DNA from 3 places in the Vogesella sp. genome. Region 1 is predicted to be linked to each of the others. Evidence: predicted binding sites of a transcription regulator. Region 1 holds the regulator's gene; each other region holds the start of a gene.
What was found. The regulator FNR, encoded in region 1, switches genes on or off when oxygen is low (the NO sensors DNR and NnrR bind a similar motif). The targets are predictions, from matches to a motif close to TTGATNNNNATCAA.
Positions count from the first base shown of each region.

Region 2: ACK4FZ_RS15020 (DUF3149 domain-containing protein) is a predicted target of FNR. The motif match lies at 2,727-2,740, and genes of this name have one in related genera.
Region 3: ACK4FZ_RS11645 (adenosylcobalamin-dependent ribonucleoside-diphosphate reductase) is a predicted target of FNR. The motif match lies at 3,404-3,417, and genes of this name have one in related genera.

Region 1 covers NZ_JBKBHK010000005.1:274,461-284,417, reverse strand. Annotated here, with positions in the region: gene trmB (tRNA (guanosine(46)-N7)-methyltransferase TrmB) at 1-250, opposite strand, end outside; gene ACK4FZ_RS08840 (SDR family oxidoreductase) at 322-1,194, opposite strand; gene ACK4FZ_RS08835 (CDP-6-deoxy-delta-3,4-glucoseen reductase) at 1,228-2,259, shown strand; gene ACK4FZ_RS08830 (HD-GYP domain-containing protein) at 2,394-3,686, shown strand; gene ACK4FZ_RS08825 (TIGR02450 family Trp-rich protein) at 3,681-3,899, opposite strand; gene ACK4FZ_RS08820 (inositol monophosphatase family protein) at 4,004-4,798, opposite strand; gene ACK4FZ_RS08815 (RNA methyltransferase) at 4,940-5,710, shown strand; gene ACK4FZ_RS08810 (DUF1853 family protein) at 5,715-6,614, shown strand; gene ACK4FZ_RS08805 (flavodoxin family protein) at 6,611-7,066, shown strand; gene fnr (fumarate/nitrate reduction transcriptional regulator Fnr) at 7,123-7,863, opposite strand; gene hemN (oxygen-independent coproporphyrinogen III oxidase) at 7,973-9,379, shown strand; gene bamC (outer membrane protein assembly factor BamC) at 9,463-9,957, opposite strand, start outside.
Region 2 covers NZ_JBKBHK010000016.1:5,078-12,047, reverse strand. Annotated here, with positions in the region: gene ACK4FZ_RS15035 (GbsR/MarR family transcriptional regulator) at 1-257, shown strand, start outside; gene ACK4FZ_RS15030 (cytochrome ubiquinol oxidase subunit I) at 260-1,588, shown strand; gene ACK4FZ_RS15025 (cytochrome d ubiquinol oxidase subunit II) at 1,585-2,595, shown strand; gene ACK4FZ_RS15020 (DUF3149 domain-containing protein) at 2,812-2,940, shown strand; gene ACK4FZ_RS15015 (ABC transporter ATP-binding protein) at 3,136-4,848, opposite strand; gene ACK4FZ_RS15010 (ABC transporter permease) at 4,858-5,946, opposite strand; gene ACK4FZ_RS15005 (ABC transporter permease) at 5,957-6,895, opposite strand; gene ACK4FZ_RS15000 (ABC transporter substrate-binding protein) at 6,964-6,970, opposite strand, start outside.
Region 3 covers NZ_JBKBHK010000008.1:105,649-112,618, reverse strand. Annotated here, with positions in the region: gene ACK4FZ_RS11655 (DUF748 domain-containing protein) at 1-1,505, shown strand, start outside; gene ACK4FZ_RS11650 (methyl-accepting chemotaxis protein) at 1,751-3,361, shown strand; gene ACK4FZ_RS11645 (adenosylcobalamin-dependent ribonucleoside-diphosphate reductase) at 3,499-6,351, shown strand; gene yiaY (L-threonine dehydrogenase) at 6,642-6,970, shown strand, end outside.

The DNA of each region.
Region 1 (9,957 bases):
CCACGCCCAGGTAGTCGTTTTGCGGCAGGTTGGCCGCAATCTCGGCGGTGGCGCCGCCCATGCCGAAGCCGATCTCCAGGATCTTGGGCGCGTCACGGCCAAAAGCCTGGTTCAGGTCCAGCGGTTCGGGGCGGTATTCGATGCCCCATTTCGGCATGCCTTCGTCGATGGCGCGCTGTTGGGACGCGGTAAGGTGGCCCTGGCGCAGCACGAAGCTGCGGATGGCGCGCTTGAAGCCTGGGTTTTCCATGTGCAAACTCAAAAACTGCAAAAAGATCGCGATGTTACCGAAACTTGCGGCGCCGGCATAGCGCCGCAGCGTCAGGCCGGCTTCAGCTCGCGCAACAAGTGGGCGGTGGTCGGGTAGTGCAGGCAGCCCGGCAGCTCGCGCAACAGGCGGGCATTGCTGAGGCGGCGCGAGTCGGCCAGGAACGACCACAGCCCCGGCGACACCTGCTGCTGCACCTGGGCCCGTGGCAGGCGGGGTGCCCGCGGGTAGCCCAGCGTGTCGGCCAGCTGGTCGTACCACTCGCCCACCGGTTGCGGCTGGCTGTCGCAGGCGTTGTAGACGCGCACGCCGTGGCGGCGGCGCAGGGCGGCTACGCACAGGCGCGCCAGGTCGTCGGCGTGGATGTGGTTGCTGTAGCTGTCCTCGTGTGCGTCGATCAGCGGCAGCCCTTGCTGCAGGCGGGTCAGCGGCAGGCGTTCGGCGGCGTAGATGCCGGGGGCGCGCAGGATGGTGAGCGTGGTGCCATGCGCCACGGCAAAGGCGCGCAGGCAGCGTTCGGCATCTACGCGGCGGCGGGCGCGGTCTGACGTTGGCCGCAGCGGCGCGGTCTCGTGCAGCCACTTGCCATCGGCATTGCCGTACACGCCGCTGGTGCTGATATAGACGAAACGCTGTGGTAGACTCCCCGTTTTTGCCAGTTGCGACAAGACCTTGCGCATTCTGGGGTCGATCACGCCGCGTTCCGGCGGCGGGGCGGTATACAGTACGGCGTCGGCCAGGCCGGCCAGACGCGACAGGCTGCGTTTGTCGTCCAGATCGGCCAGCAGCGGCAGGGCGCCCAGCGCTCGCAGTGCGGCGGCCTGTTCCGGCCGGCGGATGACGGTAATCACCCGCCACTGGCGGGTAAGCTCGGGAAGGGCGCGCCGGGCGATATCGCCGCTGCCCAGTATCAGCAAGGTAGGCATGCTGGCCATTCTATCGAAGTTTAAGGGAAGAAGATGACGTGTCAGGTAAAGGTGCTGCCGAGCGGCCATGCTTTCGCCGTGGAAGCCCATGAAACCATTCTGGAAGCGGCCCTGCGCCAGTCTGTAGGCCTGCCTTACGGTTGCCGCGACGGTGCCTGTGGCGCCTGCAAGGGCAAAGTGGTCGAGGGGGAGGTAGAGCACGGTGGTGCGCAGGACAAGGCGCTGTCCGCCAGCGAGCGCGCCCAGGGCATGGCGCTGTTCTGCTGTGCCAAACCCAAGGGTGACATCACCATCGAGGCGCGCGAAGTGGCTGGGGTGGGCGATATCCAGATCAAGACGCTGCCGTGCCGCGTGGAAAAAATCGAGAAAATCCACGATGTGGCGGTACTGAAGCTGAAGCTGCCGGTGTCGGAACGCCTGCAGTTCAGGGCCGGCCAGTACATCGATATCCTGATGAAGGACGGCAAGAAGCGCAGCTTCTCCATCGCCAACGCGCCGCACGACGATGCGTTCATTGAGCTGCACATCCGCCATCAGCCGGGCGGTTCGTTCTCCGACTACGTGTTCAACACCATGAAGGAGAAGGAAATCATGCGCTTCAAGGGCCCGCTGGGTTCGTTCTTCCTGCGCGAAGATTCCGACAAGCCCATCATCATGGTGGCCAGTGGTACCGGCTTTGCCCCGATCAAGGGCATCATCGAGCACGCCATTCACCAGGGTATTACCCGCCCCATCGTCTTCTACTGGGGCGCCCGCACTCCGGCCGACCTGTACATGGCGGAGATGGCCGGCCAGTGGCAGGCACAGCACGCCAACATCACTTTCATCCCGGTGGTATCCGACGCGCTGCCGGAACACAATTGGCCGGGCCGTACCGGCTTTGTGCACCAGGCGGTGCTGGACGACTTCGCCAGCCTGGCCGGCTACCAGGTCTACGCTTGCGGCGCACCGGTGATGGTGGAAGCCGCCCATAACAGCTTTACCAGCGAGCGCTGCTTGCCGGCAGACGAGTTCTTCTCCGACGCCTTCTTCCTGTCCAAAGACATGGGCAGCGCCAGCAAGTAAGTATGTAGTCTTGCGGTTTTCCAGCCCCGGTCGGCCCTGTGCCCACCGGGGCTTTGTCATGGAATCGACATTTCGCTGGGCGACTGTTTAAAAGTTTGCTTTATTGAATTATTGCGAAGAACTGAGCGAATGACATGCATCGCGAGTCGGAGTCATTGCTGACGCTGGAAAGCGTCAATCAGCATTTTCTGGCCAACCTGCAAGCGGCAGAAGGCCAGGTCGCGGTGCAGGCCAGCCAGGACATTCTGGCGGCCAACGGCACCAAACTGTTGGCGCGTGGCGCTCGCCTGGATAGCCGCAGCAGCGAGCTGCTGGCCAACCATCGCCTGCGTCAGCCGCTGGAAACCCAGCTGCAGGTTGATACGTCCAGCTTGCTGGCCCGCCTGCGCGAGGGCATGCAGCAATTGCTGGCCGACGATCCTTTGCTGGCAGCCTGGCTGGACCAGGGCCAACGCACGCTGCAACGCGAGCTTGCCGTGCTGTCGCTGCCGCCGTTGGCCGCGCAGGCGCTGCAACTGATCGGCAACCGTTTCCCTGACGTCTTTCGCCACAGCCTGCGCGTGGCGGCGCTGGCGTGGAGCCTGGCGCCGTCGCCACGCGATGCCCAGCAGCTATTGCTGGCCGGCCTGCTGCACGATGTGGGCTATCTGTACCTGGACCCTGCCATCTGGCAGCAGGGCGGGCCGTTGTCGGCTGATGCCTGGCGCCAGTTCGATGCCCACCCGCTGATCGGTTACGTCTGGGCCAGCGAGCTGCGCGCCGTGCCGCCGGAGGTGGCCAATCTGATCCTGCAGCATCACGAACGGGTGGACGGCAGCGGCTACCCGCGTCAGTTGCGCGGCGAGGCGGTGGGCCATAATGCCGAGGTATTGGCGTTCGCTGAAATGGCGGCCGGCATTTTCGAGCACGCCCGCCAGCCGGTCGGCCAGCTGCAAGTGGCGCTGAAGCTGCTGCCGGGCCAGTTTTCGGCGGCGGTGCGGGTGCCGGCACAGCTGCGGGCGGCGCGCCTGCCGCGCGAAAGCGGCCTGTTGCAGCCGGTGGACGCGCTGCAGTCGTCGCTGCACCAGCTGTTGTTGCGTTTTGCGCGGGTACACGAGGTGATGCAGCACATCGAGTCGCAGACGATGGGGGAGACTGGCTGGCAGCTATTCGGCCATCTGGCGATGCGGCTCAACACTATCCAGCGGGCCTTCAACAGCGTCGGGCTGGACATGCTGACCAAGCACGCGCTGGAAGGCGAGGGCAATGAGCCGCTGTGGCAGGAGCTGGCGTGGGTGATCAACGAAACCAACTGGTTGTCGCGCCATCTGTCGCGCGACCTGACCCGGCAGCGGCTGAAGTTGGCCGCCACCGAATCCGAACTGTTCGAGCCTTTGGTGGTGTTGTTCCTCGGCCTTACCAGCAAGACCGTGCCTGCGGGCCTATAGCCAGCCAGGCTGCCATTCGTCGGTATCGCCGAGCTCGCGCCAGGGCAGCGTGAAGTGGCGGCGCGACAAGACCGCTTCCAAGGTGACACGTAGCGGTTTCTGCGCGTCGTCTGCGTCGTATTCCACCTTCACCACCAGAAAGTGCTTCTCGCGCTCGCGCGGGGTCACGGCAGTCCATTTACTGCCTTGCAGTTTTTTGTGATTGACCGGCATGGGCATCTCCTTGCTGCTTTCGATAAAACAGTGGCGCAGCGGTTCCCGTAACGACAACGCCCCCGGCTGCAAGCAGCGCGGGGGCGTTAGCGGGGAAGGGCGACTTAGGCGCTCTTCACGTGCGGGGCGATCAGCGGCAGCAGCTGGCCCAGGACTTTCGGCGGCGCGGCCACGATGTCGCCGCTTTCAAACCAGGTTTGCTCGCCGTGCATGTCGGTGACGATACCACCGGCTTCTTGCACGATCAGGCTGCCGGCGGCGATGTCCCACGGCTTCAGGTTGAATTCGAAGAAACCGTCTACGCGACCGCAGGCCACGTTGCACAGGTCCAGCGCGGCGGAGCCTTCGCGACGGGCGCCGGCGGTTTTGCCGATCACGTCTTTCAGGATGGCCAGGTGGGTATCCAGCATGCTCTGGTCAACTACCGGGAAGCCGGTAGCGATCAGGCATTCATTCATGTTGACGCGCTTGGACGCACGGATGCGGCGGTCGTTCAGGAACGCGCCCACGCCACGGCTGGCGGTGAACATGTCGTTACGGTTCGGGTCGTAGACTACGGCTTGCTGGATCTGGCCGCGGTGTGCCAGCGCGATGGAAATGCAGTACTGCGGATGGCCGTGGATGAAGTTGGTGGTGCCATCCAGCGGGTCGATGATCCACTCGTACTCGGAGCTACCCAGACCGCGGCCGCCGGTCTCTTCTGCTAAGATAGCGTGTTTCGGATAAGCATCCAGGATGACCTCAATGATGGCTTGTTCGGCAGCCTTGTCGACCTCGGTCACGAAGTCGTTGTGTTTTTTCTTTTCAACACGCACGGTATCTAGGTTCAGCGATGCACGCTGGATAACGTTGGCTGCACGGCGAGCGGCTTTTACCGCGACATTGAGCATTGGATGCATTGACGGCCTCTAAAATCATGACGACAAGCGCCGCCCTTGCGGGTTGCGCGCTGGTCGTAAACTGTCTGGGTTAAGGAACGAAAAACACCGCGTTGGCCGCAGTGTTTTTGAATAGCCCGCGATTCTACTCAAAATTACCCGATGAATAAACCCCAAGTACCTGATTTTTTAAAGAACATTCGCGTCGTGCTGGCGCGGCCCAATCACCCGGGCAACATCGGCTCGGCGGCGCGGGCGATGAAAACCATGGGCCTCACCCGCCTGTATCTGGTTGAACCGAAAGTGTTTCCCAGCGAAGAGGCCAACGTGTTGGCCTCCGGCGCGGTAGATGTGCTGCAGCACGCTACCGTGGTGCCGACGCTGGTGGAAGCGCTGGCCGACGTTACCGTGGCCTGCGCGCTGACCAGCCGCCGCCGCGAACTCACCACCCCGCTGTCCACCCCGCGCGAGACCGCGCCGGAGCTGATCGCGCGGGCACGCGACGGCGAGCAGGTGGCGCTGGTGTTCGGCAACGAGACCTTCGGCCTGTCGATCGAGGAAGTGGAACTGTGCAACCGCCTGATCACCGTGCCGGGCAACCCCGATTACTTCTCGCTGAACCTGGCGATGGCGGTGCAGGTGATGACCTACGAGCTGTTCAGCCACACCGGCTTCGACGTCAACTACCTGAAGCCGGAAGGCGAGGCCGCCACCATGGCCGAGGTGGAAGGCATGTGCGGCCACCTCGACCAGACCATGGCGCAGATCGGCTACTTCGAGCGTCGCAACAGCGAGCGCCTGATGCGCCGCATGCGCGCCCTGTTCAACCGCGCTGGCGTGCTGCGCGAGGAAATCGACATCCTGCGGGGCTTCTTCAAGCAGGTGCAACGTGCCGCCGACGGCAAACCGCTGCGTCGGCCGGAACAGGAGTAACACCGTGTTACCGGCGCTGGCGGCGTGTCTTACCCTGCGCCAGCAGCCGGTGCGCGATCTGGCGTATTTGCTGACCGCGCCACCGCCGTGGCATAGCGGGGCGGCGCTGCCGGCTGGTAGCCTGCTGGGACCCGAGGGTTGGCCGCAGCTGCGGGCACTGGACGCCAACCCGGCGCCGCTGCTGGCCTGGCTGGAGGCGCACCCCACCCGCCGGCTGGGCTTGTACGCCGAGGCGTTGCTGGCGTTCTGGTGCCGCTTGGCGCCGCATATCGAACTGGTGGCGGCCAACCTGCCGGTGCGCGTCGATGGCCGTACCGTCGGCGAGTTCGACTTCCTGCTGCGCATCAACGGCCAACCCTGTCACCTGGAAACTGCCAGCAAGTTCTACCTGCAGTTGGCCGCGCCGCCCCACGCGCTGGTGGGGCCTGGCCTGCGCGACGCCTGGTGGCTGAAATACCGCAAACTGGGCCAGCAGCTGGCGCTATCGCGTCACCCTGCCGCCGTGCTGCCGCCAGGGTTTGACGAGGCGCCGGCCTATAGTCTGCTCACCGGCTGGCTGTTCTTTCCCGATCATCCCGCGCCACTCGATGCTGCGCTTTCCGAGGCCGCCTGCCGTGGTTGGTGGCGCCGGCAGGGCGACACCTGGCCCGCGCAGCCCGGTAGCCGCTGGCGGGCCTTGCCGCGGCTGCAATGGCTGGCGCCGGCCCGTTGCGAGGTCGGCATGACGCTGGACGAAACGGCCATGCGTGCCAGCCTGGTCGGTAGTGACACGCCGTGGCTGCTGGCCGAGCTGCAAGCGGGCGCCGACGGCGACTGGTACGAGGTGGCGCGCGGCTTCGTGGTGCCTGATAGTTGGCCGCAACCCGCGCTGCTGACACCGTTGCTGGCGAGGCTGGGGCCATGAAGACCTTGCTGCTGGTGTGGAGTAGCCAGAGCGGCAATACGCTGGCGCTGGCCGAAGCGGCGGCCAAGGCCGCCGGTGCCGAAGACGGCGTGACGGTACGCATGCTGCCGGCGCTGCAGGCCGGCATCGACGACTTGCTGGGCTGCCAGGCGCTATTGCTCGCCACGCCGGAAAACTTCGGCTATATGTCCGGCGCGCTAAAGGATTTCCTCGACCGCACCTATTACCCGGCGCAAGGTCGCACCGAGGGCCTGCCTTGGGCCTTGCTGATCAGTGCCGGTAACGATGGCAGCGGCGCCGAGCGTGCCATCAGCCGTATTGCCACCGGCTACGGCTGGCGTCAGGCACTGCCCACCTTGTGTGTGCGCGGCCAACCCGGCGCTGAGGATCTGGCCGCTGCCGCCGAACTGGGCGCTACCTTGGCCGCAGCGTTGGCCATTGGTGTGTTGTAACACCCAGCAAAACGCCCCGCGTTTGGCGGGGCGTGTCATGCTGATAGCAACGGGGCTTAATGCTGGGCTTGCGAGCAGCCTGCTACCAGCCGTTTCAGTTCTTCCGGCTGTAGCAATTTGATGTGTTTGTGGTCCACGGCCAGCCAGCCTTGCTGCTGGAACTTGGACAGCGTACGGCTGACGGTTTCCAGCTTCAGGCCCAGGAAGCTGCCGATTTCTTCGCGGCTCATGCGCAGAATGAAGTCGTTGGCGGCAAAGCCGCGCGCCGACAGGCGTTGTGACAGGTTCAGCAGAAAGGCCGCCAGGCGCTCTTCGGCTTTCATATTGCCCAGCAGCAGCATCACCGACTGGTCACGCACGATCTCGCGGCTCATCAGGCGGAAGAAGTGGTGTTGCAGGCTGGGGATGTCGCGGCCCAGGGTTTCCATGCGGTTGAACGGTAGTTCGCACACTTCGCTGTCTTCCAGCGCGATGGCGTCGCAGCCGTGCAGGTTGGACGAGATGCCGTCCAGGCCCATCAGCTCGCCAGACATGTGGAAGCCGGTAACCTGTTCGCGGCCGTCCTGGCTGGAAACACAGGTCTTGAAATAGCCGGTGCGTACCGCGTACAGCGAACGGAACCCCTCGCCGGAGCGGAACAGGTATTCACCGCGCTTCAGGCGGCGGCTTTGACGGATCACGGCGTCCAGTTGCGCCATCTCATCGCGGTTCAAGCCTACCGGCAGGCACAGCTCGCGCAGGCTGCAATTGGAACATGACACCTTCAGGGTGTGCAGAGTGTGGGTGTGGTCAGTCATAGCGTGAATTTCGCCAAGCAAGCGGCCTCGCTTGATGCGCGTCAATGCCAAAAAAGTGTCAATGCCGCAAATTTACCAGCCCACCACCGGTTTTCCAACCAGATTAACTATGACACCCACCATAAATTTCACGCCGACCCAGTGCGTATTCGATAGAGAACTCATCGAAAGGTTGGAAGGCTCCGGCCCGCGCTATACGTCTTATCCGACTGCGGACCGTTTTCATGGCGGTTTCGGGGTCAGCGATTACGAGCATTGGCTGGAGCAACGCGCCATTGGCGCTAACCACCGGCCGATCTCTTTGTACGTGCATGTGCCATTTTGCAACACCATTTGCTACTACTGCGGCTGTAACAAGATCATCACCAAAGACAAAAGCCGCGCCGATGCCTACCTGGACTATCTGGAAAAGGAAATCCGCCTGGTGGCGCAGAAGCTGGGTAGTCGCGAGAAGGTTATCCAGCTGCATTTTGGCGGTGGTACGCCTACTTTCTTGTCCGACGCGCAGCTTGACCGGGTGATGAGCATCATCCGCCAGCATTTCGAACTGCTGCCGGAGGGCGAGTTCTCGATCGAGATCGACCCGCGCAAGGTTGGCCGCGACACCGTGCTGCACTTGGCGCAGCTGGGCTTCAACCGCATGAGCATCGGTATCCAGGACTTCGACCCGGCTGTACAGCAGGCGGTGAACCGCATCCAGAGCGAAGAAGAAACCCGGGTGGTGATGGACGCGGCGCGCGAAGCGGGTTTCAAGTCTATCAGCGTGGACCTGATCTACGGCCTGCCCAAGCAGACGGCGCACTCGCTGGAAAACACCGTCAGTCGGGTGATTGCGATGTCGCCAGACCGGATTGCGCTATACAACTACGCGCACCTGCCGTCGGTGTTCATGCCGCAACGCCGCATCAATGAGGACGAGCTGCCGTCGGCCGCCACCAAACTGGACATCCTGCAGAACTCGGTACAGCAACTGGCCGAAGCCGGCTATGTGTTCATCGGCATGGACCATTTTGCCAAGCCGGACGACGAGCTGACCCGTGCGCTGCAGCAAGGCCGGCTGCAGCGTAACTTCCAGGGTTACTCCACGCACGCCGATTGCGACATGATCGGCCTGGGTGTGTCGTCCATCGGCAAGATCGGCCCCTGTTACACGCAGAACGAGAAAGAACTGGACGCCTACTATGCAGCGCTGGATGCCGGCCACCTGCCGGTGCTGCGTGGCATGACGCTGACCCAGGATGACATTCTGCGCCGCAGCGTGATCCAGGCGCTGATGTGCCGTTTCTCGCTGTCGGTAGAGGCTATCGAGCAGACCTTCGCCATCAATTTTGCCGACTACTTTGCCGACGAGTTACCGAAGATTCGTGCTTTCCAGCAAGAAGGGCTGCTGACCTTCGATGGCGACTTCCTGATGGTGGCGCCGAAAGGCCGTTTCCTGATCCGCAATATCGCCATGGTGTTCGACCGCCACCTGCGCGAGCGTACTACCACGGCGCGGTATTCGAAAACCATCTGAGCCAGGGTTGGCCGCATAAGAAAAGCCCGCTGTCTTGCGACAGCGGGCTTTGTTTTGTCAGGCCCGGCAAGCGGGCCGGAAACTTACTTCAGCTCGTTGACCATTTGCTGCAGCAGGGTCTGCAGGCCTTTGTCGGTAGCGGGCTGGTTGTCAGCACTGCGCACCTCGATGCGTACCTGACTGTCGCCAATGCGGGTGAGTTGCACGCGCAGGTTGGTGCTGACCGGGGTTGCAGCCGGGGCATTGTCTTTCCAGAACGCGAGTTTGGAGATCACGCCACTGCCAGGCTTGTTGGCATTGGCTTTCTGTATCTCGTCGTCTGCCGGTTTGACAAAGTAGGCACCCAGAGTGCGGTCACGGTCGGTAATGGCCAGACCATTGTGCTCCAGTGCCAGGCCGACACGCCGCCAGGCGCGATCAAAGCTGTCGTCCAGCACGATGGCACCATTGTCGAGTCGGGCACGGGCCTGGGTGCTGATTTGTGCTTGGGCTACGGCTTTCGTGGCGTCGGCCTCATCTACACCGAGGCGGACCAGGAAGCGGCTGAGGAAGACAGCCTCCATTTCCGGATCGGTCGG
Region 2 (6,970 bases), on a different contig from region 1:
TAGAGCCCACGCTCACCATGCTGCGCGGCGCCATCATGGAAAGCCCCAGCAGTGATGCCGAACGCCATGCCCAGGCACGCATGAACGAGATGTATCAGCTGATCGAGCTGGTGACCAAGTGGTTTGCCGACATCCGCGACATGGACGTGGAAACCCTGGAAAAGCTGATGAAGCTGGGCAGTCAGGTGGGCAAGGTGCTGCAGTTTGCGCATAGCCTGGGCCGTCTTGGCGGCCGTGACGACAGCCGGGAGGCCTGATCATGGACGCGCTCGACCCCGTCATTCTGGCCCGCATCCAGTTTGCGGCCAACATTACCTTTCACATTCTGTTCCCCACCATCAGCATAGCGCTGGGCTGGGTGCTGCTGTACTTCAAGGCGCGTTTCAACCGCAGCGGCGACGAGGCGTGGATGGACGCTTATGGCTTTTGGGTAAAGATTTTTGCGCTGACCTTTGCGTTGGGCGTGGTGTCCGGCATCACCATGAGCTTCCAGTTCGGTACCAACTGGCCAGGCTTCATGCAGAGCGTGGGCAATGTAGCCGGGCCGCTGCTGGCTTACGAGGTACTGACGGCGTTTTTCCTGGAAGCCACCTTCCTCGGCATTATGTTGTTTGGCCGCTCGCGGGTGTCTAACCGCGTGCATACGCTGGCCACCTTTCTGGTGGCGTTCGGTACCACGATGTCGGCGTTCTGGATTCTGGTGCTCAATTCGTGGATGCAAACCCCGGCTGGCGTAGAGGTGATTGCCGGCAAAGTGCACGTGCAAAGCTGGCTGGCGGTGATTTTCAATCCGTCCATGCCGTATCGCCTGACGCACATGCTGCTGGCCTCCGGCCTGACGGTGGCGTTTCTGGTGGCCGGGGTGTCGGCTTACCGCTGGTTGCGTGGCGACCGTGCCGCCGCCGTGGGGCATACGCTGAAAACCGGCGTCAGCCTGGCGGCGCTGCTAATTCCGCTGCAGGTCTTGGTGGGCGATATGCACGGGATCAATACTTTCCACCACCAGCCGGCCAAGTTGGCCGCCATCGAAGGCGTGTGGCACACCGAGCGCGGCGCGCCGCTACTGCTGTTTGCATTGCCGGACGAAGCCACGCAAAGCAACCGCTTTGAGGTTGGCATTCCCAAACTGGCCAGCCTGATCATTACCCACGACCCGAATGGCGAAATCCGCGGCCTGAACGAGTTTCCCAACGCTCACCCGCCGGTAGCCAAGGTGTTCTGGAGCTTCCGGGTGATGGTGGGGGTAGGCCTGCTGATGCTGGCGGTGAGCTGGCTGGCGTGGTGGCAGCTGCGCCGCGGCCAACTGGCACCGTGGTTGCTGCGTGGCCTGGTAGCAATGAGCTTTTCTGGCTGGGTGGCTACCGTGGCAGGCTGGTACGTCACCGAAATCGGCCGTCAGCCGTGGCTGGTGACCGGCATCCTGCGCACTGCTGACGCGGCTTCCAGCGTGGGTAGCGGCATGATCCTGTCTACCTTGCTGATGTACCTGGTGTTGTACGCAGTGCTGCTGGCCAGTTATGTGTCGGTGGTGTTTTACCTGGCGCGCAAGGCAGCGCCTGCGGCCAACCTTGAAGGAGTACAGCCATGAATGCCGAACTGTGGTTGCCGGTGATCTTTGCCGGCCTGATGGCGCTGTCGATGCTGATCTACGTGGTGCTGGACGGCTACGACCTGGGTGTAGGCGTGCTGCTGCCGCTGGGTGATGACGACGAGCGCGACGCCATGATCGCCAGCATCGGCCCGTTCTGGGACGCCAACGAAACCTGGCTGGTGCTGGGTGTGGGCCTGCTGCTGGTGGCGTTTCCGATGGCACACGGCATCATCCTGGGCGAGCTGTACTTGCCGGTGGCCATCATGTTGCTGGGGCTCATCTTGCGCGGGGTGGCGTTCGACTTCCGCGTCAAGGCGCAGGCGCACCACCAGCCGGCGTGGAACCTGGCTTTTGCCGCCGGCTCGCTGCTGGCGTCACTTAGCCAGGGCGTGATGCTGGGCCGCTACCTCACCGGTTTTGCGCCCGGTGCCGGCGCCTGGGCCTTTGCACTGCTGGCCGGGCTGGGCCTGACTGCCGCCTACGTGCTGCTGGGCGCCGGCTGGCTGATCATGAAGAGCAGTGGCGGTGTGCAGCAGCGTGCCACGCGCTGGGCGCAGCGGGCGCTGGCGGGTACTGCACTGGCGGTATTGCTGGTGTCCGTCGCCACGCCGCTGGCTAGCAGCCGCATTGCCGACAAATGGTTTGTGCTGCCGGATTTCCTGCTGCTGCTGCCGTTGCCACTTATTAGCCTGGTGCTGTTCGTCCTGCTGGCCGCCAGCCTGCCCAAGTTGGCCGCACGCCAGCGTGCCGGGCAGGACGCGCTGTGCTGGCTGCCGTTTGCCTGCACCGTGGGCATTGTGCTGCTGGCGTTCTGGGGGCTGGCGTATAGCGTGTTTCCCGAAATCGTCATCGGCCGGTTGGACATCTGGCAGGCCGCCAGCGACCCGGAAGCACTGTGGGTGATTCTGGCCGGTGCCGCCGTGGTACTGCCCACCATTATCGCCTACACGGTGTTTGCCTACCGCGTGTTCTGGGGCAAGGCCGGCAAGCTCAGTTACAGCTAGACAATATTGCGCCAGATCAACAGGGCAGGAGATATTCCTGCCCTTTTTTCATGTGCTTTCATGTACTTAAAGCAGGGTTTGTCTTGTTGGCGCACGGATACGACACGTTACATTTTGATAAAGCGAGACGCTTGACTTGGGTCAAAACCCATACTATCCGCGGGGGTAAGATGGCCTCATTCAGATCGGATACCGGACTGCCGGAGGAGCGTAATCATGGAACTGTGGAAACAATTGCTGTCGGACGACGTGGGTGTGTTGAGCGTGATCACCATTGCGGTCGCTACCATCGTGGTAGCCGTCTGTATTGCCCTGTTCATCAAGAAAACCAACGCCGGCGAGTAATGTCAGGGCGCTGTAGCGCCAGATAGTGTGATTTCCTCTTGATGTGTGTGTGTTTGGGGGTACGGTGGTGGGCCGTTACCCCCCTTTTTTTTGCCTGTTTACCAGACAAGGCCGGCTTGCTGCGCAAGCCGGCCTGGATAGGGATGACCAAGCCTGTTTGCGTTGCAAACAGGCTTGTTCTTATGGCAGCCGGGTTCAGGCCACTTGCGTGCCGCTGCAAGCCTGCGGCCAACCCTGCGGGATGGCCGCCAGCAACTGGCGGGTGTAGGCGTGCTGTGGTTGTGCGTACAGCGTGTCGGCGTCGGCTTGCTCCACCACCTGACCGTGCTGCATCACCAGCACCTGGTCGGAGATGTGTTTCACCACCGACAGGTCGTGCGAGATGAACAGGTAGGACAGGCCGTACTCGTCCTGCAGGTCCTGCAGCAGGTTCAGTACCTGGGCCTGCACCGACACGTCCAGCGCCGAGACCGATTCGTCACAGATCAGCACTTCCGGCTTCATGGTCAGGCAGCGCGCAATGGCGATGCGCTGGCGCTGGCCGCCGGAAAACTCGTGCGGATACTTCTGCAACGCCCGTGCCGGCAGGCCGACGCGGTCCAGTAGCGCCAGCGCCATGGCGCGGCGCTCGGCACGGTCGGCGCCGATGCCGTGCAGCGTCATCGGCTCCAGCAGGATGTCTTCCACCGAAAAACGCGGGTTCAGCGAGGCGTACGGGTTCTGGAACACGATCTGGATACGGCGTTTGTAGGCGTGAAAGTCGCGCGCCGGCATGGCCAGGATGTCTTCACCGTGGAACAGCGCGCGCCCGGCGCTGGCCTGGTGCAGCCGCATCAGCGTCAGCCCCACCGTGGTCTTGCCGGAGCCGGATTCGCCGACAATGCCCAGCGTCTTGCCGCGTGCCAGCTTGAACGACACGTCCTTCACCGCATGGAACACGTGCTGGCCGAACAGGCCTTCGCGGCTGGTAAAGCTTTTGCACAGCCCTTGCACGTCCAGCACGATGTCGTCGTCCGGCGCGTAACCGCGCTCGCGGTGCGCCGGCGGCACGTAAGGCTGGCCCTGCAGGAAGTCGTCGATCACCGCCAGCCGCGCCGGGCGGCAGTCCAGCCGCGGCCGGCAGTTCAGTAGCGCCTTGGTGTAGGCGTCCCGCGGCTGGCTGAATACCTGCTGTAGCGGGCCGTGTTCGCGGATTTCGCCGTGGCGCATCACGATCACCTCGTCGGCAAACTCGCCGACCAGGCCCAGGTCGTGGGTGATGAACAACACCGCCATGCCGTGGCTTTTCTGCAGCCGCGCAATCAGGGTCAGGATCTGCTTCTGGATGGTCACGTCCAGCGCGGTGGTGGGTTCGTCGGCAATCAGCAGCTTGGGCTTGCAAGCGATGGCCATGGCGATCATCACCCGTTGCTGTTGGCCGCCGGATAGCTGGTGCGGGTAGGCGTCCACCTTGCGGTCCGGCTCCGGCAGGCCCACCTCTTTCAACAGCGCCACCGCACGCTGGCGTGCCGCCTTGCGGCGCAGGCCGGTGTGCAGCATCAGCGTTTCCATGATCTGCTCGCCCACGGTGAATACCGGGTTCAGCGCGCTCATCGGGTCCTGGAAGATCATGGCGATGTCGCGGCCACGCAGCTGGCGCAGTTCGCGACGGTCGGCGGCCAGCAGGTTGCGGCCTTCGAACAGGATCTGGCTGTCGGGGTGGATGTGGCAGCCTTGCTGCGGCAGCAGGCGCAGGATGGCCATCGAGGTCACCGACTTGCCGGAGCCGGACTCGCCGACCAGCGCCACGGTACGGTTGGCCGCAATGTCGAAATCAATGCCCTTCAAGGCTTCGAAGCAGTCGCCGTCTTCGTTACGGAAGCTGACGCGCAGCTGGCGCACGCTCAGCAGGGGGGGGGCGGGGGTCATGGCGGCTCCTTACTTCACTTTCGGGTCCAGCGCGTCGCGCAGGCTATCGGTCAGCATGCTGAAGGCGGTGACCAGCACCGACATGCACAGCGTTACCGCGGCCATCTGCCACCAGTAGCCTTGCAGCAGCTCGGACGGGGCTTCGGCCAGCATGGCGCCCCAGCTGGTCTGCGTTACGCTGACGCCAAAGCCCAGGAACGACAGGATGGCTTCGTACTTGATCAGGGCCACGGTGAGGATGGAAAACTGCACCAGCAGCAGGTGGCTGACGTTGGGCAGGATGTGGCGGAACATGCGGCTGCGGTGGCCGGCGCCGATGGCGTCGGCGGCCTGCACATACTCGCGGCACTTGTGTTTCATGAACTCGGCGCGCATCAGGCGGTAGGTGCCGGTCCAGCTGGTGAGCGCCATCACCATGATCACGGTGTCGATGCCGCGGCTTATCACTGCGGAAAACGCCAGCAGCAACAGCATGTCGGGCACCGAGGTGAACACGCTGTAAAACCACATCAGCAGGTCGTCCACGCGGCGGCCGAAGTAGCCGGACAGCGCGCCCAGCAGCGTGCCGGCGGCAATGGCCAGCACGGCGCCGCACAGGCCGACCAGCAGCGAGGTGGCGGTGCCCTGGATGACTTTTTGCAGTACGTCGCGGCCGCGAGCGTCGCTGCCGAACGCCAGATCGTCACGATGGGCGGCGGCGGCGACCGGCGCTGCCTTGGCGGCTTCGGCCTGGGCGGCGGCCATGTCGGCGGCCAACGGGTCGTCTTCAGCGCTGATGCCGGTGGCGGCGCTGGCGTCGGCTGCTGCGCTGCCGGCTTGTTGTGCCGCGTCGATGTCGGCGGCGGTCAGTTCTACCGTGGCCGGGCCGTACTGTTTGAACAGCGCCGGCGGGGTATTCGGTTTGGCCACCTGTTCGCGCCAGTGGCTGCCGGCCAGGCCCAGCCAGCCGGCGATGGCCAGCAGCACGAAAGCGGCCACGATCCAGAGCGAGGCAAAGCCGATGCGGTCGCGCTTCAGGCGTTGCCAGCCCAGTTGCCACAGGCTGCGCGACGGCGGGCAGGCGGCGTTGGCCGCCGGGATGGTGTGGGACGGGTGCATCGCGCGCTCCTTATTTCAACTCGACGCGCGGGTCGATCAGTTTGTAGACGATATCGGCCAGCAGATTGAACAGCATGGTGGCCAACGCGACGTAAATGGTGATGGCCTTGATGACCGGAAAGTCGCTGCGGTCGACGGCATTGATCACTTCGTTGCCCATGCCGGGGATGCCGAAGAAACGCTCCAGCAGCAGGGCGCCCAGAAACAGGTAGGGCAGCGACATCATCAGCGAGGTGACCACCGGAATCAGCGCGTTACGCATCACGTGCTTCAGCATGATGGCGGGCTCCGACAGGCCTTTGGCGCGGGCGGTGCGCACGTAATCGTGGTTCATCTCTTCCACGAAGCAGCTGCGGTAAAAGCGGATGTCGGGCGCCAGGCTGACGATGGTGCCCAGCAGCAGCGGCAGCGGCACGTACAGCCACAGGTTGGTGGCCAGGTGGTCGCTCCAGCCCAGGATGGGGAACCAGCCCAGCTTGTGCGCCAGCCAGTATTGGCCGGCAATGATGTAGACCAGCGCGCTGACCGACATCGCCAGCGTGCAGATCAGCGTGACCAGCCGGTCGGTGAGGCTGCCGCGCAGGTAGGCCACCACGGCGGCCAACAGTACCGCCAGGATCAGGCTGACCAGCAGCATGGGGATGGCCAGCGTCAGCGACGGCACGATGCGGCTGGCCAGGATGTCGGCTACCGGTTGCTGGGTGGACCACGAGATGCCGAAGTCCAACGTCAGCACTTGCTGCACGAAGATCAGGAATTGCTCGGGCAGCGATTTGTCCAGCCCCAGCTGGTGGCGGATATTGGCCAGCGTTTCGGCAGAAAAGCTCTTGCCGGCCAGGATATAAGACGGGTCGCCACCCACCCAGTTGAACAGGATGAACAGCAGCAGCATTACCCCGAACAGGGTGGGGACCATCTGCCATAGACGGCGCAGGATGTAAGCAAGCATGTCGGCCTCCGGGCAAACACGGGTAGCCAGCTCCGTATCGGGGCTGGCTGCGGTGGATCAGGACGGGATTACTTC
Region 3 (6,970 bases), on a different contig from region 1:
CCACGCTGCGCTTTGGCGGCGGCGAGCTGTCGGCAAAAGTGAAAGGCAGCTGGCGAGCGCAGCGTTGGCAGGCTGACGGCCAGCTGGCGCTGGCCCGCCTGGCCTTGTACGAGCCCGGCCAGCGCGAGCCGCTGCTGGGCTGGCAGCGCCTGCAGCTGGACGGTATCCGCGCGCGGCCGCAGCGCATCAGCGTGGGCGACGTGCGGCTGGTGGCACCGCAGCTGCGCTTTATCCTGGACGAACAGCGGGTACCCAACTTTACCCACGTGCTGAAACCGAAGCCTGCCACCGCCGCCGCACCGGTTGCGGCCAACCCTGCCGCCAAACCGGCAGCGGTACCGGTGGTGGACGTGCGGGCGGTGCGGGTGCGTGACGCGCGGCTGGATTTTGCCGATCGCGGCCTGAACCCGGCGTTCGGTACCCGTATCCATAGCCTGTCCGGCACGGTGCTGGGCTTGTCCAGCCAGCCGGGCCGTCGTGGCACGGTAGCGTTGGATGGCCGCGTCGACCAATACGGCGACGTGCGCATCCGCGGCAGCCTGTCGCCGCTGGACGTCACCCGCGATCTGGACATGGCGCTGAATTTCCGCAACATCCCGCTGGGCAGCCTCAACCCGTACGCGATGACCTTTGCCGGCTGGAAGATTACCGACGGCCGTCTGGGCACCGAGCTGCGCTACCTGCTGCAAGACCGCCAGTTGAAGGGCGACAACCGCATGGTGGTGGACAACATCCAGCTGGGCGAGGAAGTGGCCGACTATCAGGGCACGCGTCTGCCATTGCGGCTGGCCGTGGCCATTCTGGAAGACAGCGACGGCCGCATCGACCTGTCGCTGCCGGTGGCCGGCAGCCTGGACGCGCCGGACTTCAGCTACGGCCACCTTGTATGGCAGGCGCTGCGCAATGTGCTGGTGAAGGTGGCCACAGCGCCGCTGCGGGCGCTGTTTGGCGGCGAAGGCTTTGACGAGATCTATGCCGACGCCGGCGACGACCGCATCCCGCCGCCAGAGCGCGAAAAACTGCACAAGCTGGCCGAGGTACTGGCCAAGCGGCCCAAGCTGAGCCTGGCGCTGGGCGGCGGCTACGATGCCGACGCCGACGTGGCTGCGCTGGTACGGCAGCAGGTGGACCGCGACATCCTGCAGCGTGCCGCGTACAAGCTGCACGCCGACGAGCCGCTACCGGTGCCCGACCTGGGTGACCCGGCGGTGCGCAGTGCGGTCGGCGACGCCTACAGTGTGCAGTTCGGTCGTATAGCCTGGCTCAAGCATGTGGCCACCACCGCCGACACCCCGGCGCGGGCGCAGGCCATGCGCACAGAACTGCTGGCCGCCCGCAAGGTAGACGACAAGGCGCTGCAAGCGCTGGCCGACGCCCGCGCCCGCGCCGCCCGTCAGCTCTTGTTGGCCGCACAGCCGGCGCTGGCCGAGCGCATCACGCTCTTGCCGCCGCAGGCGGGCCGCGCCAGCGCCGACGGCGTGCCGCTGCTGCTGAAATTGCAATAAAACCACGTCACACTGCGGCACAGACAACGCGGGCAGCTGCACTTTCGGTCAGCTGCCCGCGTTGTCTATTGAAAGCCTGCTGACAGCTACAGTGCCCATCATGGTGCGTGCTGGCTTGCCTATTGCACTGGGCTGGTTCATACCACAGCAATAGCAATAAAAGAGCGATGGCTGACTTGCCTTTGCTGCCAACGGGGGTAGCGGTTTATCTACCCCACTGATAACGATAAGAAACGGAGATTCGCATGAAACTATCAACCCGTCTTGCCATCCTCACCGCCGTCAGCCTGTTTGGTTTGCTGCTGCTGGGTGGCATGTCGCTGTATTTCAAGAAACAGGATCTGTTGCGGGAGAAGGAGCTACAGATCACTCAACTGCTGCAGATCGCCGAGAATATCGTAGCCCGCCACGCCAAGCTGGTGGCGGAGGGCAAGCTGCCGGAAGCGGAGGCCAAGCAGCAGGCGCTGAAGGCGCTGGCCCATGTGGCGACCGATGACGTTTACTACTTTGTGCGTGACCCCGGTAACGTCATGTTGTATCACCCCAAGACCTCGCGTATCGGCAAAGTGGATGACGGCGGCAAAGGACCGGATGGCCGTACTTCGGTAGAGGTTTATGCCGAGGCGCTGAGCAAAGCGCAGTACGGGCTGGTGTACGTGGTAGCGGCGCGGCCCGGCAGCGATGTCGATATCCCCAAACTGAACGGTGTGGTGCGTGCCCAGCCCTGGGGCTGGGTGATTGGCACCGGCTTTTTTGTTGACGATATCGACGAGGCGTTCTGGCACGCCGCGCGTCTGATGCTGGCCTTTGTGGTGTTGGGTGTCCTGGCGGTAGGGGGGCTTGCCTGGTTGCTGTCGCGCAGCATCCTGCGTTCGTTGGGTGGCGACCCGGCCTACGCTGCCGGGGTGGTGCGCCGCATCGCCGAGGGCGACCTCACCGAGCAGATTGACGTCAACGGCCCCGAGCACAGCCTGCTGGGCAGCATGCGTACCATGCAGCACAAGCTGGTGCAGATCATCGGCGAGATCCGTCAGGGCAGCCACGACATTGCCGACGCCGGCAACCAGCTCAAGCAGCACATGGGCCACCTGCAAAGCGTGTCGCACAATGCCAGTGAATCTACCTCGTCGGCAGCGGCGGCCATCGAGCAGCTGTCGGTCAGTATCGACCACGTGACCGCCAGCGCCCGCGACAACGAAAACGACGCCGTGCACACGGTGGAAGAGGCCGCCAGTGGCAGCACGCTAACCGCCGAAGCCAGCCGCCATATCGAACTGATTGCCAGCCAGGTAGGCGAAGTCAATACCCAGGTACAGTCGCTGTCGGAGCGAACCCGCAACATCAGCGGCATTGCCGAAACCATCCGCGAGATTGCCAACCAGACCAACTTGCTGGCACTGAACGCCGCCATCGAAGCCGCCCGTGCTGGCGAAACCGGCCGCGGTTTTGCCGTGGTGGCCGACGAAGTACGCAAGCTGGCCGAACGCACCGCGCTGGCTACCGACGAGATCGGCACCATTGTGCAGGCGGTGGTGGCCGATACCGGCACCGTGTCTGGCCAGGTGCAGAGCATTGCCCCGGTGGTAGAGCAGGGCGTGGCACGGGTGCAGGAAGCGTCGTCGGCACTGCAGACCATCAACCACCGCGCCCAGGATTCGCTGTCGCGCATCCGCTCGGTAGCGCAGGCCATGGCCGAGCAAAGCAAGGCCGGCACCAGCATCGCCGGCAGTGTGGAGCAAGTGGCCGGCGTGGTGGAAGACGCGCTGTCGTCGGCACAACAAGCTGTTGAGCAAGTGGCAGCCATTCACCAGCAGGCCGAAAGCCTCAGGCAGGCGGTTCAGCGTTTCCGGGTATAAGGGCTGCCATATAGTTGGCCGGGCATGCCGGCAGCTGGACTGTTGATACCCATCAACCCCGTTTGACACAAAAAATTGTGTAATCAATGCCATTGAGTGCTACATATGGTGTTGAGGCGATGAGCGGGGAGCAGGCAATGGCATGGGTGGAACAAGACATTTCGCGCGAAGTGCTGCTGGAAAAGTATGCCAAGGGCGGCGAGCAGAGCGTCAGCGAGGTACGCTGGCGCGTGGCACGGGCGCTGGCCGCGCAAGAGGCGGTGCCGGCGCAGTTCGAACAGGCTTTTTTTGACGCGCTGGACCAGGGCTTCATCCCCGGCGGGCGCATCAACTCGGCGGCGGGCACCGACCTGAAAGCCACGCTGATCAACTGCTTCGTGCAGCCGGTAGGTGACGCGGTATCGCAGCGCGACAACGGCAAGGTGGGCATTTACGAGGCGCTGCTGCAGTCGGCTGAAACCATGCGCCGTGGCGGTGGCGTCGGCTACAACTTCAGCCGCATCCGCCCGCGCGGGGCGCGGGTGAAAGGCACCAACAGCCGTGCCTCCGGCCCGGTATCGTATATGCGCGTGTTCGACCGCAGCTGCGAAACGGTGGAGTCGGCCGGTGCCCGCCGTGGCGCGCAAATGGGGGTGCTGGACATCAGCCACCCCGACATCGAAGACTTCATCCACGCCAAAGACCAGGGCGACCTGCGCAATTTCAACATGTCGGTGGGCGTGTCCGACGCCTTCATGCAGGCGGTGGAGGCCGACGCCGACTGGCCGCTCACCCACAGCGTGGCGCCCGACAGCAGCGCCTTCCCCGACAGCTACCAGCGCGACGATGGCCTGTGGGTGTACCGCACCGTGCGCGCCCGCGCGCTGTGGCAGCAGATCATGCACAGCACCTACGACCACGCCGAGCCCGGCGTGCTGTTCATGAGCAAGATCAACGCCGACAACAACCTGTCGTACTGCGAGGTGATCGAGTCCACCAACCCGTGCGGCGAGCAGCCGCTGCCCGATTACGGCTGCTGCGACCTGGGCTCGATCAACCTGTGCCGCTTTGTGCGCCAGCCGTTCAGCGCACACGCCAGCTTTGACGACGCTGGCTTCCGCCAGGTGGTGCGCACCGCCATCCGCATGCTGGACAACGTGCTGGACCTCACCGTATGGCCGCTGCCGGAGCAGGCGCAGGAGGCGCACAACAAGCGCCGTGTCGGGCTGGGCTTTACCGGCCTGGGTGACGCGCTGATCATGCTGCGCGTGCGCTACGACAGTGAGGAAGGCAGAAGGTTGGCCGCCAGCATTGCTGAAAGCCTGCGTGACGCGGCGTACGAGGCATCGGTGGATCTGGCCATCGAAAAAGGGCCGTTTCCGCTGTTTGACGCCGAGCGCTACCTGGCGGCACCGCACTGCGCCAGCCGGCTGCCGGCGGCGCTGCAGGCGCGCATCCGCCAGCACGGCATCCGCAACTCGCACCTGCTATCGATTGCGCCCACCGGCACCATCTCGCTGGCCTTTGCCGACAACGCGTCCAACGGCATCGAGCCGCCGTTCAGCTGGTTCTATAGCCGCAAAAAGCGCATGGCCGACGGCAGCCAGCAGGAATACCTGGTAGAAGACCACGCCTACCGCGTGTACCGCATGCAGGGCGGCGACACCGACGCGCTGCCCGATTACTTCGTCAGCGCCCTGCAGATGAGCGCGCTGGACCACATGCGCATGGTGGCGGCGGTGGCGCCGTTCATCGATACCGCCATCTCCAAGACGGTGAACGTGCCGGCCGACTACCCGTTTGACGATTTTGAAAGCCTGTACCTGGAAGCCTGGCGCGCCGGCCTGAAGGGCATTACCACCTATCGCCCCAACAGCGTGCTGGGCTCGGTACTGTCGCTGGAGCCCTCTGCAGCCAACTCTGGCAGCCAGACGTTGCCGCAAGACCTGAACCAGAGCGACCCCGACCGCCGCATCACGCTGAACAGCGCCCCCAGCCCGGCGCTGGCCAGCCTGAAGTGGCCGCACCGGCCCAAGCTGAAGCACGGCAACCCGTCGTGGACCTATATGGTAGAAGGCGCTGAGGGCGACTTTGCCGTGATGGTGGGGCACCTTGATGGCAGCCAGCCTGGCGAGGCGGCGCTGCCGTTCGAATGCTGGGTCAACGGCGACGTGCCGCGTGGCCTGGGCGCCATCGCCAAGACGCTATCGATGGACATGCGTTGCCGCGACCGCGCCTGGCTGGCGGCCAAACTGGACGCGCTGGCCGCCACCCGCGGCGACCGCCATTATCGGCTGGAACTGGCGGATGGCGCCTTGCAAAGCAGCGCCGCTGCCGCCGCGCTGGCGCGGGTGGTGAAGTACCGCGTGGCGCAGCTGGGCGCGCTGGCGCAAGCCGCCGGCGAGGCCAGCCCGGTGATGGACGCGCTGTTTGCGCGCAAGGAGCCGAAATCCGGCACCGACGGCACCATCAGCTGGTCGGTGGACGTGGTGAACCCGCAAACCGGCGACGACTTCGTGCTGTTCGTCAAAGAGCTGGTGTTGCCCAACGGCCAGCGCCGGCCGTACTCGATGTGGCTGGCCGGCCACTACCCGCGCGAGCTGGACGGCCTGTGCAAGATGCTGAGCCTGGACATGCGCGTGATCGACCCGGCGTGGATAGGCATGAAGTTGCGCAAGCTCTTGAGCTACGCCGAGCCGCAAGCCGACTTTTTTGCCCGCGTGCCCGGCAGCGACAAGTCGCAAAGCTGGCCGTCTACCGAGGCGTACCTGGCGCGGCTGTTGATCCACCGTTACGCGATGCTGGGCATCCTCAGCGAGGAAGGTGTGCCGGTGGAGGAGATGGGGGTGATGGTGCCGGAGCAGGGCGAGCTGTTCGGCAGCAGCGTGGTAACGCCGGCCCCCGCCACCATGGCCGGCAAAGCCTGCCCGGAGTGCGGCAACCGCGCCTTGATCAAGAAAGACGGCTGCGAGTTCTGCACCGCCTGCGGCCACGTGGGGGCGTGCGGTTAGCGGCGTGGGGCGGGAGGGAGAATGCTGCCTGCGGGCGGCTTTTTCATGCCTGCCTTATTGTTGGTATCGATGCCAGTATTTTGTTGCAATGCGGTAATAGCATGCACGCTGTGGGCAACAGTACGGTTCGGCATTTGGGGTGCTTTGCAGCGTGACAGATCAAACCTCGCCAAGTTCATTGCCGATGCTAATAAATTATTGCGTGCACGGTAGTTGATTTGGCGCAAAAAACGCTTGGCCAGACAGCGTAGCCTGAAGGCATGAAATCGTTTTCATGAAAGGGCAAGAAAATGGCTGTTAGCGAATTCCACATCCCCGCACTCAACCTGATGGGCGCCGGTAGCGTACAGAAGGCGGTCGACGCCATGCAATCCCGCGGTCTGCGCCGCACCCTGATCGTGACCGACGGCGGCCTGGTGAAAGCCGGCCTGGTGGCCCAGCTGCAACAGCAGTTGGCCGCTGCCGACATTCAGTCTTTCGTGTTCGACGGCGTACAACCGAACCCTACCACCGCCAACGTGGGCGCCGGTTTGGCCTTGTTGCAAGAAAAAGCCTGTGACAGCGTGATCTCGCTGGGCGGCGGTTCGCCGCACGACTGTGCCAAAGCCATCGCACTGGT